Methylorubrum populi: one gene and its partner. The protein of the gene in region 2 interacts with the protein of the main gene of each other region in a pairwise test. Links are inferred from orthologs where the notes say so. Each region holds a gene or a part of one and is shown on either strand. Other genes may lie near its edges.

Region 1 (3,161 bases), 1.4 Mb from region 2 along the record:
TCGAAGGGCCGAAGCCTCCCGTGAGCACGCGCGCACCCGTTCCTGCGGCCATAGCACAGGGGACGGGCCGCCCGCACCTCACACTCAAGCTTGTGACGGCCGTCAGCGCCGGATGCCGAAGGATGGCCCGGCCGGAGGCGGAACGTTGAGGGGCGCCCGTTGGATCTGATTGCGGATCGCGCTGTTCTCCAAGGTCTGGCGCTGTTCGAAGTTACGGTTCTGGTTGCGGTACTCGAACGCTTCGTTCTGCCGGCTCGTCGCGCCCCGGTTTCCGGGGCTCTGCGCGAGCGCCGGCGTGACGACCGGCGCAAGGGCTGCGAGCAGGGTCAGAACGGCGAGCGACGGGGCGCGCATGGCCTCGTTTCCTTCATCGGTGTCGGCTTCGGGTTTCGGGAGTGACGCGTGAGGAGGGGCGCCGGTTCCGGATCGGGTCTCGACGGCGTTCGCCTTTTGGTCCAGGGAAGCGCGCATGATGCAAGAGCCCAACGACGCGCCCGGCGCGTTCCGGCCGCGCCCGTCCGACGACGATGCGCCGTCGGCTCCGACCTCCATCGCCGCCCGTGCCATGGCCGCCCTGCGGCCCGAGGGCGCATCTTATCTCACCGGCCTCAACCCGGAGCAGCGGCGTGCCGTGGAGGCGACGGAAGGCCCGGTGCTCGTGCTCGCCGGTGCCGGCACCGGCAAGACGCGGGTACTGACGACGCGCATTGCCCACCTCATCGCGACCGGCAAGGCCCGGCCCTACGACATCCTCTCGGTGACCTTCACCAACAAGGCCGCGCGGGAGATGAAGCACCGCATCGGGCAGTTGATCGGCCCGGCGGGCGAAGGCATGCCCTGGCTCGGCACCTTTCACGCCATCGGCACCAAGATCCTGCGCCGCCACGCCGAACTGGTCGGGCTCAGATCCGATTTCACGATCCTCGGCACCGACGACCAGCTGCGCCTGATGAAGCAGGTCATCGCCGACCAGAACATCGACGAGAAGCGCTGGCCGGCGCGCTCGCTCGCCCACACCATCGACGGCTGGAAGAACCGGGGTCTCGGGCCCGAGCAGGTGCCCCCGGGCGAGGCGCAGGCCTTCGCCTTCGGCAAGGGCGGCCAGCTCTACGCCGCCTATCAGGCCCGGCTCGCCACCCTCAACGCGGTCGATTTCGGCGACCTGCTGCTGCTGTGCCTCAAGCTCTGGCGCGAGAACCCGGACATCCTGAGGAATTACCAGGACCGTTTCAAATATATCCTGGTCGATGAGTATCAGGACACCAACGTGGCGCAGTACCTCTGGCTGCGCCTGCTCGCGCAACTCCGAAAAAACGTCGCCTGCGTCGGCGACGACGACCAGTCGATCTACGGCTGGCGCGGCGCCGAGGTCGACAACATCCTGCGCTTCGAGCACGACTTCCCCGGCGCCACCGTGGTGCGGCTGGAGCGCAATTACCGCTCGACCGGCCACATCCTCGCCGCCGCCTCCGGCCTCATCGCCAAGAACGAAGGCCGGCTCGGCAAGACGCTCCGCACGGAAGACGAGGCGGGCGAGCCGGTCACCGTGACCGGCGCGTGGGATTCGGAAGAAGAGGCACGACAGGTCGCCGAGTCGATCGAGTCGCTCCAGCGCAAGGGGCACCCGCTCTCCGAGATCGCCGTGCTGGTGCGGATCTCGGCGCAGATGCGCGAGATCGAGGACCGCTTCGTGCAGGTCGGCCTGCCCTACCGGGTCATCGGCGGCCCGCGCTTCTACGAACGCGCCGAGATCCGCGATGCGCTGGCCTATCTGCGCGTGACGATGAACGGCGCCGACGACCTCGCCTTCGAGCGCATCTTCAACACGCCCAAGCGCGGCCTCGGCGACGCGACGCTGCAGACCCTTCACGCCTACGCCCGCGCCGACCGGATTCCTCTGCTCGCCGCGGCGAGGAAGCTGATCGAAACCGACGAGCTGAAGCCCCGCGCCCGCTCGATGCTGCGCGGCCTCGTCGAGAGCTTTTCGCGCTGGATCCGTCTGGTCGAGACCAAGCCGCATCCCGAGGTCGCACAGACCATCTTGGAGGAATCCGGCTACACCGAGATGTGGCAGAAGGACCGTTCGGCCGACGCCGCCGGGCGGCTCGAAAACCTCAAGGAATTCGTCCGCTCGATGGAAGAATTCCCGGACATGGCCGCCTTCCTCGAACACGTCTCCCTCGTGATGGAGGCCTCCGAGGCGGAAGGGGCCGACCGCGTCTCGCTGATGACGCTGCATGCGGCCAAGGGACTCGAATTCGACACGGTGTTCCTACCCGGCTGGGAGGACGGCCTGTTCCCGAACCAGCGCGCCATCGACGAGAGCGGGCGGGCCGGCCTGGAGGAGGAACGGCGCCTCGCCCATGTCGGGCTCACCCGGGCCCGCAAGCGCGCCAAGCTGTCGTTTGCGGTCAACCGGCGCATCCACGGCCTGTGGTCCTCGACCATCCCCTCGCGCTTCATCGACGAACTGCCGCCGCAGGCCGTGGACGTGGTCGAAGCGCCCGCGCATTTCTCGGCCGGCGCCTCGCGCTTCGACCGCAACCCGGCCCCGTTCGGCTCTTCCTACGGCACGCCGGGCTGGCAGCGGGCGCAGGCGAACACCGCGGGCGGCTTCGGCGGGGGATTCGGCAACGGCCGCGGTGGCGGCCGCACGAGCGGCCCGCGCGAGATCGAGGGCGAGTTGATCGCCAAATCGACCGGCGCACCGGCCGCCTTCGAGCACGGGGCCCGGGTCTTCCACACCAAGTTCGGCCCCGGCACGGTCGCCGGCATCGACGGGAACAAGCTCACCGTTGACTTCGACAAGGCCGGTCGGAAGATGGTGCTCGACAGCTTCCTCCAGCCCGGTTGAAGCGTCCCGCCGGCGGCCTCCGCCGGCTGCGCCGCCGCCCCGGGAGGGCGACGCCCCCGATGGCCTTGGTCAGGATCGCCCCGATCCGCCGGCAGCGCCGAGAGGCGCCAGGGTCATCGCTTCTTCGCAGAGCCGTCACGCCCCCGTCGCCCGCGCTTGCAACCCTCGCAGGGCGGGCGAAGCGTTGCCGTAAAGCCGCGTTCCACAGCCTTCGCGTCGAGCCGTGGAACCGACTCACCGGGTTTGGCTTTGCTCTTGCGTACAGATGAACGAAGATCGGCGATGTCTTCGCCGAATCAAGGGAGAA
Region 2 (3,071 bases):
AGCAGCGCCAGCATCACCTCGTTATGGCCCGAGACGACCTGCAGCAGGTTGTTGAAGTCGTGGGCGATGCCGCCGGTGAGCTGCCCGAGGCTCTCCATCTTCTGGGCTTGGTGCAGTGATTCCTCGGCGTCGCGGCGGCGCGACACGTCGAGCTGCGAGCCGAAGAAGTAGACGAGGTCACCGGAGCGGTTGAAGACCGGGCTGACGAACAGCGCGTTCCAGAACGAGGAGCCGTCCTTGCGGTAGTTCAGCACCTCGGTGGCGAATTCCCGGTGTTCCCGGATCGCGTCGCGCACCTCGGCGATGGTGTCGCAGTCGGTCTCCGGTCCCTGCAGGAAGCGGCAATTGTTCCCGATCAGTTCATCGACCGAGTAGCCGGTCATACGGATGAAGGCGCGGTTGGCGAAGATGATCGGGTTGTCCGGCTGGCGCGGATCAGTAACGATCATCGGCATGCGGGTCCGCTCGACGGCCGCAAAGAAGATGTCGTGGTGTTGATCGATGACGCCCGCAGCACCGCTGCCGCTGACAGGGGTATTCGAGCCGGGAGCGCTCGGCTTCTCGGGTGACGAGGGCATCAAAACTTCCCAGCGGGTACGACCCACTGGGCCGGATTGCGCCTAACAATCCGATGTTATGCGTCACCGTTCCATAGCGGACGCGGCGGGTTGAACACTTCGTGAACGACACAAGGTCGCAGATCGGCGGTCAATTCTGTCTTGCCATTCGGTCCTGCCATGCCGTCTTGCGAGGCGGTCGGACGCGCCCGAGGCCGAGGCGGACCCGGCAGCGCCGGGCCCGCAAGGCAGGTTCAGACGTGGATCGCGCGCTTGTCGACGGCGAGCGCGGCTTCCTTGACCGCCTCCGTCAGCGTCGGGTGGGCGTGGCAGGTGCGGGCGATGTCCTCGGAAGACGCCGCGAACTCCATCGCCACGGCGACCTCGGCGATGAGGTTGCCGGCATCCGCGCCGACGATGTGCACGCCGAGCACCCGATCCGTCTGCGCATCCGCCAGGATCTTCACGAAGCCGTCGGTGGTGCCGTTGGCCTTGGCCCGGCCGTTGGCGGTGAAGGGGAACTTGCCGACATTGTAGGCGATGCCGTCCTTCTTCAGCTCCTCCTCGGTCTTGCCGACCGAGGCGACCTCCGGGAAGGTGTAGACGACGTTCGGGATCACGCCGTAATTCACGTGACCCGCCTGCCCGGCCAGGATCTCGGCGACGGCCACGCCCTCGTCCTCCGCCTTGTGGGCCAGCATCGGCCCGGCGATCACGTCGCCGATGGCGTAGATGCCGGTGACGTTGGTGGCGTAGTGGCTGTCGGTCTCGATGCGACCCTTGTTGTCGGTGGCGATGCCCACCGTCTCCAGCCCGAGCCCCTCCGTGTAGGGCACCCGGCCGATGGCCACGAGCACGACGTCGGCCTCGATCTTTTCCGGCTCGCCGCCCTGGGCCGGCTCGACGGTGACGGTCGCGCCGCCCTTCTTGTTGACCTCGACGCCGGTGACCTTGGTCGAGAGCTTGAAGACCATGCCCTGCTTGGCCAGGATGCGCTGGAACTGCTTGCCGACCTCGCCGTCCATGCCCGGCAGCACCCGGTCGAGATACTCGATCACCGTCACCTCGGCGCCGAGCCGGCGCCAGACCGAGCCGAGTTCGAGCCCGATCACGCCCGCGCCGATCACCACGAGCCGCTTCGGCACCTCAGCGAGTTCGAGGGCGCCGGTGGAGGAGACCACCGTCTTCTCGTCGATCTCGACGCCGGGCAGCCGCGTGACGTCGGAGCCGGTGGCGATGACGATGTTCTTGGTCTCCAGCATCTGGTTGCCGCCGTCGTCCGAGATCACCTCGACGCGGCCGGCGCCCGCGATGCGGCCGCGGCCGTGATAGGTATCGACCTTGTTCTTCTTGAGCAGGAACTCGACGCCCTTGGTGTTGCCGTCAACGCCGCCCTGCTTGAACGCCTGCATCTTCTTCAGGTCGAGCTTGGGCGTGCCGACGTCGATGCCCAATTCCGAAAAGTGCTTGTTGGCCTCTTCGAAGGCTTCCGAGGCGTGCAGCAGCGCTTTCGAGGGGATGCAGCCGACATTGAGGCAGGTGCCGCCGTGGGTCGCCCGCTTCTCGACCACGGCGGTCTTCAGCCCGAGCTGGGCCGCCCGGATGGCGCAGACATAGCCGCCGGGGCCGGTGCCGATGACGATGAGATCGTAGCTCATGGTTGGGTCTGTCCTCGTGATGGCGTGTCGGGTGAGCCGGTGCGCTCCCAGGCCGCGATGACGGCGAGGAGTTGCGGCGACCGGGGTGCGGTGAGGTCGCGGGCGTAGGCGGGATAGGTCTTCCGCTCGTCGCCGATCTGCAGGTAGGGCGGCATCAGGGTCGGTGCGCCGTGCCGGACGAGGCGTTCGAGCGCCTCCGGCTTGTCGAGGCGGATCGCCTCGAAGGTGAAGGTGCCTTCCGCCTCTTCGATCGGCGTCTCGGGGACGATCCGGCCCGCGTCGAGCAGCGCCGAGACGGTGGCGAGATCGTCGGCCTTCAGCGCCGCGTAGCCCCGCTCGCTGTCGCGGCGCTGCTCCGGGCTCAGCGCGGCCAGGGCCGCGGCGACCGCGATGTGCCGCGGATCGCGCCCATCGCCGTTCTCGATGATGCCGAAATCCGTGACGAGCCGCAGCGGCCGCCCGGCCACGTCGAGACCCCAGTACGAGGCGTAGACGCCGTCGCCCCAGCCGCTGGAGAAGACCGCGATCCGCGCCGGATCATCCGGCAGCGGCCGGTGCATGACCCAATTCAGGTTCGAGTCCTTCAAGTCGTCCGCGAGCACGTCGTCGTAGTAGTTGCTGTAGCCGCTCCGCTTCTGCTCCTGCGCGTCGCGGCGCTCCATCGCGGCGCGCGCGGCCGGGTCCATGAAGCAGCCGAGACCGGCATCGACGGGATAGCCGAAGATCTCGCCCGCCTTCAGGGTGGCGACGTCCTGGCCCGGCACGAGGGCGAGTTCCCAGCGCGCCGGCGTGCCGTCGGCGAAGCGAAGCTCGGCCAGGGCGACGCGGTGCTGCGCGCGGTAGAGCGTGACGGGAT

What was found. Proteins that work in one complex are often made in the same cells at the same time.
Region 1: the proteins of lpdA (region 2) and MPPM_RS01845 interact in binary tests that used the Escherichia coli proteins (3 or more experiments, as listed by UniProt). The link is inferred for Methylorubrum populi from one-to-one orthologs.

Annotation. Positions count from the first base shown.
Region 1 is NZ_AP014809.1:408,751-411,911, forward strand. The notes cover bases 72-3,161. They hold MPPM_RS01845 (ATP-dependent helicase), read left to right. Parts: upstream 72-469; coding sequence 470-2,854; downstream 2,855-3,161. Other genes in these bases: MPPM_RS01840 (hypothetical protein), read right to left, coding at 103-471. UniProt on the Escherichia coli protein: A helicase with DNA-dependent ATPase activity. Unwinds DNA duplexes with 3'-5' polarity. Translocates on single-stranded DNA with 3'-5' polarity. Initiates unwinding more efficiently from a nicked substrate than double-stranded DNA.
Region 2 is NZ_AP014809.1:1,821,875-1,824,945, forward strand. Bases 14-3,013 are described here. They hold lpdA (dihydrolipoyl dehydrogenase), read right to left. Parts: upstream 2,216-3,013; coding sequence 812-2,215; downstream 14-811. Other genes in these bases: MPPM_RS08395 (hybrid sensor histidine kinase/response regulator), read right to left, coding at 14-578; MPPM_RS08405 (DUF4241 domain-containing protein), read right to left, coding at 2,212-3,013. Also shown: more of MPPM_RS08395, read right to left, coding at 1-13; more of MPPM_RS08405, read right to left, coding at 3,014-3,071. UniProt on the Escherichia coli protein: Lipoamide dehydrogenase is a component of the glycine cleavage system as well as of the alpha-ketoacid dehydrogenase complexes.